DNA from 2 places in the Cellulomonas sp. EB106-03-03-XG116 genome. Region 1 is predicted to be linked to the other one. Evidence: riboswitches for the same ligand, from Rfam matches in the RefSeq annotation. Region 1 holds a riboswitch; the other holds the start of a gene.
What was found. Region 1 has a riboswitch for thiamine pyrophosphate ahead of AC3WUG_RS11545 (thiamine ABC transporter substrate-binding protein). Riboswitches for the same ligand answer to the same signal wherever they lie in the genome.

Region 1 (5,834 bases):
GACGCTCTACGCGCTCATCAAGGCGTGGAACAAGGCGTTCTGGCAGACGCCGCCCGAGCCCCTGCCGGACGCCACGCTGCCCAAGGGCATGGTCGGCTCCGCCGCCGCGCTCGTCGTGCTCGGCCTCGCGCTGACCGTCGGGGCCGGCCCGCTGTACGGCTACGCCGAGCGCGCCGCCGGGGCGCTGGCCGACCGGTCCGTGTACATCCAGTCGGTGCTGCCCGAGGGCGGCCGCGGCTCCGGGGAGTCCGTCGACGTGGCGCACGGGGGTGACGACGCGTGAGCCTGCACCCGCGCCGGAAGAAGCTGGCGACCCAGTGGCCGACGATGGTCTGGCTGGTCGTGGTCTGGGTGCTGCTGTGGGGCGACCTGTCGCTCGGCAACGTCCTGGCCGGGGCCGTGATCGCGGTCGCCGTCACCGGGCTGCTCCGGATGACGCCGATCGACTTCCACGGCACCGTGCGCCCCTGGCCGCTGCTCGTGCTGGTCGGGCGGTTCGCCTGGGACCTGCTGCACGCGTCCGTCGAGGTGTCCTGGGTCGCCCTGCGGCCCCGGCACACCCCGCGCGGCGCCGTGATCGGCGTCCAGCTGCGGAACCACTCCGACCTCTACCTGACCATGACGGCCGAGCTGTGCTCGCTGGTGCCCGGCTCGCTGGTCGTCGAGGCGCACCGGCTGACGGGCATGCTCTACCTGCACGTCCTCGACGTCGAGCAGTCGGGCGGCGTCGAGCGCGCCCGGCAGAACGTGCTCGACCAGGAGGAGCGGGTGCTGCGCGCGTTCGCCTCCGACGACGAGCTCCGCGAGGCGGGCCTGCTGCCCGGTGGCCGGTCGTCCCGACGCCAGGAGGTGCGCGCGTGACCGCGGTCCTGCTGATCTGCGCCGCGCTGCTGACCGCCGCCGGCGTGCTCGCCCTGATCCGCGCCGAGCGCGGGCCGTCGATGCTGGACCGGACGGTGGCGCTCGACATCATCGTGACGGTCGTGGTCGCGGCGGTCGCGCTCTACGCCTCGGCCGAGCGGCGCACCGACGTGGTGCCGATCCTCGTGGTGCTGTCCCTGGTCGGCTTCGTCGGCTCGACCACCATCGCGCGGTTCGCGTCCGTCGAGCCCGCCGGCGAGGGCCGGGTGCGCACCCGGGAGGAGATCGCCGCCGAGGAGGCCGAGCGGATCCGCGCCGAGGAGGAGGCCGAGCAGGCCCGCCGCGCGCGCCGGGCCCGCGAGGCCGAGGGGGCCGCGACCGACGCGCCGCGCCCCGCGTCGGACCCGGAGGAGGTGCGCGCCGAGCACGCCGCGCACGGCGACGAGGCCCGTCGTGCCGAGGTGGTCGCCGACGAGGACCGGCGCGACCACGGCGACGAGCCGCACGTGGACGAGCACGGGCCGGGCGAGCACCGGCGGGACGACCTCGAGGCCGACGACGCGGCCGTCGACCAGGACGCCGCCGCCCGCGGCGCGCGCGACGAGGGGAGCGACCGATGAGCTGGGACTGGGACGTGGTCGCCGACGTCGTGGCCTCGATCTGCCTGATCGGCGGGGCGCTGCTCGCCCTCGCCGCCGGCGTGGGCGTCCTGCGGTTCCCCGACCTGCTGTCGAGGATGCACGCGGGGACGAAGCCGCAGGTGCTCGGGCTGATCCTGGTGCTGATCGGGCTGTCGCTCCGGCTGCGCTCCGGCGGGGCGGTGTGGGCGCTGGTGCTGGTGGCCCTGTTCCAGATGCTGACCGCGCCGGTGGCGGCGCACCTGGTCGGCCGGGCGGGCTACCGCACGGGCAAGGTGCGCCGGGACCTGCTGGTCGTCGACGAGCTGACCGAGGCCCAGGACGTGGCCACGCGGCGCGGCACGCCGCCCGAGGACGCGCCGGGCTCGGGCGACCGGGGCTGACGGAGCGTCAGCGGCGGAACAGCCCCGCCCAGAGGAAGTCCTCGCCGAACGCGTCCCCGGGTCCCGTGGCCGCGCGCATCCGGCGCAGCTCGACCTCCTCGAGCCAGCCGAACGCCCGGCGCAGGTCGTCGGCGCCGTAGGCGAGCCCGCCGCCCAGACCGCCCTCGCGGTACAGGTCGACGTCGTCGGCCCCGGTGCCGCCGCGGTCGTCGTGGCCGTCGTCGCCCGCCGCGAAGCACGCGATCCCGAACCGGCCGCCCGGCCGCACGGTGCGCTCCAGCAGCGCGCGGTAGGACACCCGGCGGTGCGGGGGCAGGTGGTGGAAGCAGCCGGAGTCGTAGACCAGGTCGTAGGGCTCGGCAGGCGGCTGCCACCGGAAGATGTCGGCGCGGGCGAACCGCACGTCCACCCCGGCCTCGGCAGCCCGCTCCCGGCCCCACGCGACGGCCGTCGCGGACAGGTCCAGCGCGTCGACGGCGCACCCCTGCTGCGCGAGCCAGACGGCGTTCCGGCCGGGGCCGCAGCCGAGCTCGAGCACGCGGGTGCCGGGGCCGACCGGCAGCCGGCCGTCGGCGGCCCAGGCGGCCAGGCTCTCGTCGGGCGCCCAGCGGAAGAACGGGACCGGGCGGTCGCGGTCGGCGTAGAACCGGTCCCAGAAGTCGGCGCCGCCCCGGTCCGTCCAGCGGTCGGCGCGCTCGGCGAACAGCAGGTCCATGAGGGCGAGGACGTCGTCGACGGTGTGCACGGAGCGGCCGGCGCCGACGGGGGGCCGGAGGGAGGGCTGAGACACGGCTGACCTGCACCTTCGTCTGGACGGGGTGCTCAGGCTAGGGCGCACCGGGGCCCCGCGGGCGGGACCTCCGGCCGTCGACGGCGCGCGTCGGCGAGCCCGGGGTCAGGCCTTCGGCAGGCGGCGGTTCTTGTCGACGCGCTCGACGAACTTCTTGGTCCCCCGGGTCGCGAACACCCGGGCCACCGTGACGGCGGCGGCGGTGATCGCGGCGGCCGCGACGACCTCGGCGATGCGCGGGTCGTCGTCGTCCTCGGGCTTCGGCGGCTTGTGCCCGGACGCCGCCTTCCACGCCGCGTCCACCGCCTTGCCGGCGATCCACGCGACGGCGCCCGCGACCACCAGGCCGGTGATCTTCGCGAACGTGGACTGGGTCTCTTCGTCGGCCACGGGACCTCCTGCGTCGGGACGGCTGTGCTCCGCCCCACGCTAGCGCCGCCGGTGCCGCACCGCAGGTCAGCCGGTGCCGGGCGGGGGCCGCGCCGCGCCGGTGTAGGGTCGGCCCCGAACGACAGGGGAGCGTCCCGGGCCGTGCGTGACACCGCGGCCCGACCGACGCTGAGAGTGCGGACGGAATCCGCAGACCCTCGCACCTGATCCGGTTAGCACCGGCGTAGGGAGTCGGGATCTCAGTCGCCCCGTGCCGTCGTGCTCCCCGGGGCGCGCCGGTGCGGTGCGGCCCCCTCGGTGCACATCGAGGAGGAACCACCATGGCGCGCACGCGCGCACGCCGCCGGGCACCCCGGCGGACCACCACCGCCGGGCTGGCCGCGCTCGCCGGCGTCCTGGCGCTGACGGCCTGCTCCGTCACGGGGTCGGGCTCGGGCTCCGACGCGGCCTCGGGCTCCGGCACGGACGGGTCCGCCGGGACCGTCACGCTGGTCACGCACGACTCGTTCCACGTCAGCGACGGGCTGCTGGAGCAGTTCGAGGCCGACACCGGCCTGACCGTGAAGCAGGTCGCGCCGGGCGACGGCGGGGCCCTGGTCAACCAGCTGATCCTGACCAAGGACGCCCCGCTCGGCGACGTGGTCTACGGCATCGACAACACCTTCGCGTCGCGGGCGATCGACGAGGGCGTGCTGGAGCCGTACGAGTCGCAGGCCCCCGCCGCGGCCGACGCCGAGCAGTACGCGCCCGACGCCTCGCACTCGCTCACCGCGGTCGACATGGGCGACGTCTGCCTCAACGTCGACCACGCCTGGTTCGCCGAGCGGGGGATCGCGGAGCCGACGTCGCTCGAGGACCTCACGGACCCGCGGTACAAGGACCTGACGGTCGTCACCAACGCGGCGACCAGCAGCCCGGGCCTCGCGTTCCTGCTCGCGACGGTCGGCGCGTTCGGCGAGGACGGCTGGCAGCAGTACTGGACCGACCTGACGGCCAACGGGCTGAAGGTCGCCGAGGGCTGGTCGGACGCGTACTACACCGACTTCTCCGGCGGCGGGGGCGGCGGTCCGCGGCCGATCGCCCTGTCCTACGCGTCGAGCCCGCCCGAGACGATCCCGGAGGGCGGCGGCGAGCCGACCACCGGCGCGCTGCTCGGCACCTGCTTCCGGCAGGTCGAGTACGCGGGCGTGCTGGCCGGGGCGCAGAACCCCGAGGGCGCGCAGCAGCTGGTCGACTGGCTGCTGTCCGACGCGGTCCAGGCCGACATCCCCGGGTCGATGTACATGTACCCGGTGAGCACGGCCGTCGACCTGCCGGAGTCGTGGGCGCAGTGGGCCCCGCTGTCGGACGCGCCGTACGAGGTGCCGCTCGACGACATCGCGGCGAACCGCGACACCTGGGTCCGCGAGTGGACCGACCTGGTCGCCGGCTGAGGCGCGGCTGACCCGATGAGCACCGCGACGCGGACGCCCCCGACCGGCACCGGCCGGCCGGGGGTGCCCGCGCGCCCGGGTGCCGCCGGCGGTGCGCCGGCTCGGCCGCCGCTGCGCGCGCCCTCCCGCGCCTGGGCGCTCGGCCGGGCCGGGGCGTGGGCGCTCGCCGCCGCCGTGCCCCTGGTGTTCCTCGGCACGTTCTTCGCGTGGCCCGTGCTGTCGCTGGTCGGGCGGGGCTTCCTGCCGGACGGCGCGCTGGACCTGTCCGGGTTCGCGGACGTGTTCTCCCGCCCGCGCACGTGGCGGATCGTCGGGCTGACCCTGGCCCAGGGCGCGATCGGTACGGTGCTGTCCGTGCTGCTCGGCGTGCCCGGCGCGTACGTGCTGTACCGGTGCCGGTTCCGCGGGGTGGGCGCCCTCCGGGCGTTCGTGACCGTGCCGTTCGTGCTGCCGACCGTGGTGGTCGGCGTGGCGTTCCGCGCGCTGCTCCGGGAGAACGGACCGCTCGGCTTCCTGCACCTGGACGGCACGTTCGCGGCGATCGTCGCCGCGCTGGTGTTCTTCAACTACGCCGTCGTGGTGCGGACGGTCGGCGGGCTGTGGCAGCGGCTCGACCCGCGCCCCGAGCAGGCCGCGCGGTCCCTCGGGGCGTCGCCCGCCCGGGCCTTCTGGACGGTGACGCTGCCGGCGCTGACGCCCGCGATCGTGTCGGCGGCGTCGCTGGTGTTCCTGTTCTGCGCGACCGCGTTCGGCACCGTGCTGGTGCTGGGCGGGATGCGGTACGGCACCGTCGAGACCGAGATCTGGATCCAGACCACCCAGTTCCTCGACCTCCGGGCCGCCGCGGTGCTCTCGGTCGTGCAGGTGGTCGTGGTCGTGGCCGCGCTGGCGGTGGCCGGGCGGGCGCGGGCGCGGCGGGAGCGGGCGCTGTCCCTGGTGGCGCCGGGGTCCTCCGGCGCGGGCCCGACCCGGCCGCACGCGGTGCCCGCGGTCGTGACCGGGATCGTGCTGGTGCTGCTGGCGCTGCCGCTCGGCGCGCTGCTGCTCGGGTCGCTGCGCACCGGCGACGGCTGGGGGCTGGACCACTACCGGGCCCTCGGCACCACCGGCGGGCGGAACGCGCTGACCGTCACCGTGTGGGAGGCGCTGGGGAACTCGCTGCGGATCGCGGTCGACGCGACGCTGCTGGCCCTGCTCGTCGGCTGCCTGGTCGCGCTCGTGGTGTCCCGCAGGCCCCGAGCCCGCGCCGCGCGACGCGCGGTCGGCGTGCTGGACGGGGCGTTCATGCTGCCGCTCGGGGTGTCGGCGGTGACCGTCGGGTTCGGCGCGCTGCTCACCC
Region 2 (5,834 bases), on a different contig from region 1:
CCACGAGCCGGCGACGACCCGGCACCGCTCGGCGGCGAGGGGCTCGACCACGTCCGCCGGCCCGGACCAGCGCGCGACGAGCGACGCCGGCGCGTCGAGCACCGCCTCGCCGCGGCACGGCTGCGTCACGCCGGCGAACTGCTGCTGCAGGTACGCCGCCACGTCGGGGGCGGGCAGGTCCCGGCGCTCGAACCGCGGCCCCGTCGGGGTGCGCGGGTGCAGCCGGTCCACGCGGAACGTCCGCCAGTCGCGGCGGTCCAGGTCCCAGGCCACGAGGTACCAGCGGCGGCCGCGGGTCGCGAGGTGGTGCGGCTCGACCCGACGCGGCGGGCCGGCGGGCGCGTCGCGGGCAGCGGTCCCGTCGGCCGCGGGGGCCGCGTAGTCGAACCGCAGCACCTCCCGCGCCCGGATCGCGGCGCCGACCGCCATCAGCCGCTCGGTGTCCACGTGCTCCTCGGCGGGGTCGGCCGGCCGGCGCACGGCGGTCAGGTCGAGCCCCTCGACCCGGGCCCGCAGCCGCGCGGGCAGCACCTGGCGCAGCGTGGCCAGCGCCCGGGCTGCGGCCTCGTCCAGCCCGTCGACGCCCGTGGTGGCGGTCTGCAGCGCGACGGTCAGCGCCACCACCTGCTCGTCGTCGAGCATCAGCGGCGGCATCGCGGTGCCGGCCGCGAGCCGGTACCCGCCGTCGGGGCCCTTGGTGGCGTGCACCGGGTAGCCGAGCGCGCGCAGCCGGTCGACGTCCCGGCGGACCGTGCGCGGGCTGACGCCCAGCCGGCCCGCGAGCACGTCGCCCGGCCAGTCGCGCCGGGTCTGCAGCAGGGACAGCAGGGCGAGCAGCCGCGACGACGGCGTCGCCGGGGCGTCGGCCAGGTCGGGGATCGCGGTCATGGGGCCAGTCTGCTCCCGGTAGCGGACAGGAACTGACCGCTACCCCCGCCACCGTGGGGGCATGACCAGCAGAGGGGAACCCGCCATGATCCGCACCAGGGGACTGACCAAGGACTTCGCCGGGGGCAAGGGGCCGACGGTGCACGCCGTGCGCGGCCTGGACCTCGACATCGCGCCGGGCGAGCTCGTGGCCGTGCTCGGCCCGAACGGCGCCGGCAAGACCACCACGATCCGGATGCTCACCACGCTGATCGCGCCGACTGCCGGGACCGCCGAGGTCGCCGGGGCGGACGTCGCCCGCGAGCCGGGCACCGTGCGCCGCCGGATCGGCTACGTCGGCCAGGGCAACGGCGCGGGGCACGCGCAGCGCGCCGCCGACGAGCTCGTCGTGCAGGGCACGATCTACGGCCTCGACCGCCGGGACGCGCGGCTCCGGGCCGCCGAGCTCATGGACCAGCTGGACCTCGAGCCGCTCGCCCGCCGCAAGGTGTCCGACCTGTCCGGCGGGCAGCGCCGCCGGCTCGACGTCGCGCTCGGGCTGGTGCACGCCCCGCGGCTGCTGTTCCTGGACGAGCCGTCGACCGGGCTCGACCCGCACAACCGCGCGAACCTGTGGGAGCACATCCTCCGGCTGCGGGAGCGGCACGCGATGACCGTCGTGCTCACCACGCACTACCTGGACGAGGCCGACCAGATGGCCGAGCGGGTGGTGGTCGTGGACGAGGGCCGGGTGATCGCGGACGACACCGCCGCGGCGCTCAAGCACACGCTCGCGGGGGACCGGCTGGTGCTCGCGGCCGCCGACCCCGCGGACGCGCCGGCGCTCGCGGAGGTCGCCGCCCGGGCGCCCGGCGCCCGCGACGTCGAGGTCGACGGGGCCGAGGTCCGCGCCCGCGTCGCCGACGCCCCCACCGCGCTGCCCGCCGTGCTCGCCGCCGCGGGCGCCCGCGGGCTCGCCGTCGCCCGGGCCGAGGGCCAGCAGCCCACGCTCGACGACGTCTTCCTGACCCTCACCGGCCGCAGCCTCCGCGAGGAGGGGGCCGCGCGCTCGACCGACCCCGTGGAGGTGGCGGCATGACCGCGACGACGACCCCGGCCCCGACCGCCGAGACCCTGCCCGCGCGCGACGCGACCCGCTCGTGGTGGGGCGACGCCTGGCTCGTGATGACCCGCGAGCTCCTGCCGACCCTGCGCGACCCGTTCTCCGTCGTGTTCGGGCTGATCCAGCCGGTGGTGTTCCTCGCGCTGTTCGGGCCGCTGCTGGCCGGGTCCGTCGGGGACGGGCTGCCCGGCGGGGACGTCTGGGCCTGGTTCGTGCCCGGGATCCTCGTGATGACGACCCTGTTCGGCACGTCGACGACCGGCGCGAACCTGCTGTTCGAGATGCAGACCGGCGCGCACGAGCGGCTGCTCGTCACCCCGCTGGCCCGGTCGGCTCAGCTGGTCGGCCGGTCGTGGAAGGAGATGGTGCCGATCGTCGCGCAGTCGGTGGTCGTCGTGGCGGTGATGCTGCCGTTCGGGTTCTCGTTCAGCCCGGCCGGCGCGCTGCTGGGGCTGGTGCTGCTCGCGGTGTTCGGCGTCGGGATCGGGTCGCTGTCCTACGCGCTCGCGATCGCCGTCCGGAAGCAGGACTGGATGTTCTGGGCCGTGCAGCAGACGCTGCTGTTCCCGCTGCTCATCCTGTCCGGGATGCTGCTGCCGCTGGAGACCGGGCCGCGGTGGATGCAGGTCGCGGCGGACGTGAACCCGCTGCGGTACGTGGTGGACGCCGAGCGCGCGCTGTTCGCCGGTGACCTGGCGTCCTCGACGGTGGCGTGGGGCGCGGTGGCGGCGGTGCTGACCGCGGGCCTCGGGCTGCTGGTCGGGGTGCGGACGCTGGCGCGGAGCGCGCGGTAGCGACGGCGCGGTGGCGGACGGCGCGGGCGGTCAGCCGCGCGCGATGTCCGCCACCGTCGCGGAGGTGAGCCGGATCAGGTCGTCCGGGGCCAGCTCGACGTCGAGGCCCCGGCGGCCGCCGGACACGAACACCGTGTCGAACAGCTGCACGGTCTCGTCGACGACGGTCGGGTGCGCGGTCTTCTGGCCGAGCGGGGAGATGCCGCCGACCACGTACCCCGTGGCGCGCTCCGCCGCGGCGGGGTCGGCCATCACGGCCTTCTTGCCGCCGACCGCGTGGGCCAGCGCCTTGAGGTCGAGCTTCCCCGCGACGGGCACCACCGCGACCGTGAGCGTCCCGTCGACCGACGCCATGAGGGTCTTGTAGACCTGCTCGGGGTCGATGCCCAGCACCTCGGCGGCCTCCAGGCCGTAGCCGACCGTGCTCCGGGGGTCGTGGTCGTACGCGTGCGCGGTGTGCGGGACCCCGGCGGCGGCCAGCGCGACCAGCGCGGGCGTCCCGGACCGCGCGTTCTTGGACCTGCTCACGGGGCCAGCCTAGGGCGCGACCCCCGCGGTGCGGTGCTGCTAGCGTGCGGGTGAGCACGGGAGTCCGGTGAGCCGGGCTGAGAGGGAGTACTCGAACTCCGACCGTAGAACCTGATCTGGATCATGCCAGCGCAGGGAGCGACATCTCGCAGGATGCCGGGCACCCGTCCGCCGTCCTCCCGTGCTGATCCGACCAGCACAGGAGGACGCATGATCCCGACACCGCCGTCGACGCCCGCCCGGCCCGCGGAGGCCGCCGACCTGGTGGCCGACCCGCTCCGGTTCGGGGTCGGCGCCCGCGTCACCGTCGCGGTGATGTCCGACCGGTACGCCGAGACGATCCTCGGCGTGCTCGGCTCCGTGGCCACGGACGGCCTGGTCGTGCAGACCGGCGACGTGAGCACCTACGTCGGCGGCGACGAGGCGGACCTGCAGCGGTACCTCACGGACCTGGTCGACGCGGTGGCCGCCACCGGGGAGCACGCGGCGGTCACGCTGCACCTGTCCCGCGGCTGCCCGGGTGAGGTGCGGTGCGACCTGCCCGGGGGCGCGGGCCCGCGCGCGGTCGCGCTGCCGCCGGGCCGGCGCACCGGCCGGTCCGGCGCGGCCGAGTGGGCGCTGTACCCCCTCGCCGACGACGTCCGGGCCGGGGTGGAGCCCGACCACATGCGGGACATCGAGGCGGCGATCGCCCTGGCGCGGGACAACGGGACGTTCCGGGGCTCCGAGCACTTCGTCACGCGGCTGGAGGGCGACGTGGGGGCGCTCGTGGAGACCGTCGTCGGCGCGTGGGCGCGGGTCGGCCGCGGTGTCCAGCACGTGACCAGCCACGTGACCTTCTCGCTCAACAGCCCGACCCGGTCCCGTGGCTGAGCGCCTCCCGGGCGGGCGGCGGCCGCTCGCGATGAAGGACATCGTGCTCATGGTCGTCCTCGGGGTGGTGTTCGGGTTCCTCTACTGGGCGCTGGTCCAGGCGTGGAACGGCCTCGCGGTGCTGATGGGGCCGGCGGGCGACCTCGCGCAGCACGTGCTGCTCGGCGGCTGGCTGCTCGTGGCGCCGATCGCGGTCGCGATCATCCGGCGGCCCGGCGTCGGGGTGCTCGCCGAGGTGCTGGCCTCCGTGGTCGAGGTGGTGTTCCTCGGGTCGCCGGTCGGGCCGCTGCTGGTCGTCGCCGCGCTGCTCCAGGGCCTCGGCAGCGAGATCCCGTTCGCGCTCGGGCGGTACCGGCGGTTCGGCTGGGCCCGGTTCGCCGCCTCGGGGCTGCTCGGCGCGACCCTGGTGTTCGGGTGGTCGGCGTTCCGGTTCGGCTGGTACGGGCAGGACGTGCTCGTCCTGCGGCTCGTGCTCCAGGCCGCGTCGGGCGTCGTCCTCGGCGGGCTGCTGGCGAAGGTGATCGTGGACGCCCTGCACCGCACCGGGGTGCTGGACGGGTTCGCGATCGGGCGCGCGGCGGCCGCGGCGCGTGAGCCCGTGGCGCGCCGTGCCTGAGCCGGCGGCGCACCCGGGCGCCGACCCGGCGGCCGACCCGGCGGCCGTCCTCGACGTCGCCGGGCTCGAGGCGGTGCTGGACGGCGGCGCGGGCGTCGGCCCGCTCGACCTGCGGCTCGCGCCGGGGGAGCAGGTGCTCGTGCTCGGCCCGTCCGGCGCGGGCAAGTCGACGCTGCTGCGCTGCCTGCACGGCGCCGTCCCGCACGCGGTGCCCGCGCGGGTCTCGGGGCGGGTCGCGGTCGCGGGCCGGTCCGTCGCGGAGCACGGCGTCGCGGCGCTCGCGGACGTGGTCGGGGTGCTCGCGCAGGACCCCGAGACCGGGGTCTGCCTGGCGGACGTCGCGGACGAGGTCGCCTTCCCGCTGGAGAACCTCGGGACGCCGCCCGCCGCGATCGGGCCGGCGGTGGCGGCCGCGCTCGGTGCCGCGGGCGCCGCGCACCTGGCCGGCCGGCGCACGGACGCGCTGTCCGGCGGCGAGCTGCAGCGGGTCGCGCTCGCGGCCGCGGCGGTGACCCGGCCGCGGCTCCTGCTGCTCGACGAGCCGACGTCGATGCTGGACGCCGACGGCGTCGCGGCGGTGCGGGGGGCGCTGGCAGCGGCGCGGGCGTCGACGGGCGCGGCGTGCGTGCTGGTCGAGCACCGGCTGGACGCGCTCGCCGGGGACGCGGGCGTGGCCGGGCTGCCGGGCCGGTGGCTGGTGCTGTCCGCCGACGGCCGGGTCACCCACGACGGTCCCGCGGCCGAGGTGGCCCGGGACGCGGGGCGCGAGCTGCTCGCCCGCGGCTGCTGGCTGCCCGAGGACGTCGAGCTCGCGGTGGCGCTCGGGGACGCGGGCGGGGAGCCGGGGGTGTTCGACCTGCTGCCGGCGCTGGTCGCGGGGGCGCCGCCGTCGCGCGCCCCGGCGGCCGCCGGGCGGGGGGAGGTGCTGCTCTCCGCCCGGGGGCTCGCGGTCGGACGGCGGCCCGCGGGTCGAGCGGCCCGCCGCCGGCCCGCCGCGCAGCCCGTGCTCCGCGACGTCGACCTGCGGCTGCGG

Region 2: it holds a riboswitch for thiamine pyrophosphate, as region 1 does, so the genes downstream of both, AC3WUG_RS09660 (YkoF family thiamine/hydroxymethylpyrimidine-binding protein) here and AC3WUG_RS11545 (thiamine ABC transporter substrate-binding protein) in region 1, are expected to answer to the same signal.

What each region holds. Positions count from the first base shown of each region.
Region 1 is NZ_JBYTEP010000027.1:23,690-29,523, reverse strand. Features, by position in the region: gene AC3WUG_RS11575 (Na+/H+ antiporter subunit D) at 1-283, shown strand, start outside; gene AC3WUG_RS11570 (Na+/H+ antiporter subunit E) at 280-861, shown strand; gene AC3WUG_RS11565 (MrpF/PhaF family protein) at 858-1,481, shown strand; gene mnhG (monovalent cation/H(+) antiporter subunit G) at 1,478-1,882, shown strand; gene AC3WUG_RS11555 (class I SAM-dependent methyltransferase) at 1,890-2,672, opposite strand; gene AC3WUG_RS11550 (DUF4235 domain-containing protein) at 2,778-3,062, opposite strand; TPP riboswitch at 3,176-3,309, shown strand; gene AC3WUG_RS11545 (thiamine ABC transporter substrate-binding protein) at 3,383-4,495, shown strand; gene AC3WUG_RS11540 (ABC transporter permease) at 4,511-5,834, shown strand, end outside.
Region 2 is NZ_JBYTEP010000020.1:15,882-21,715, reverse strand. Features, by position in the region: gene AC3WUG_RS09680 (helix-turn-helix transcriptional regulator) at 1-888, opposite strand, end outside; gene AC3WUG_RS09675 (ABC transporter ATP-binding protein) at 974-1,966, shown strand; gene AC3WUG_RS09670 (ABC transporter permease) at 1,963-2,784, shown strand; gene ybaK (Cys-tRNA(Pro) deacylase) at 2,815-3,312, opposite strand; TPP riboswitch at 3,359-3,467, shown strand; gene AC3WUG_RS09660 (YkoF family thiamine/hydroxymethylpyrimidine-binding protein) at 3,523-4,185, shown strand; gene AC3WUG_RS09655 (ECF transporter S component) at 4,178-4,801, shown strand; gene AC3WUG_RS09650 (ABC transporter ATP-binding protein) at 4,794-5,834, shown strand, end outside.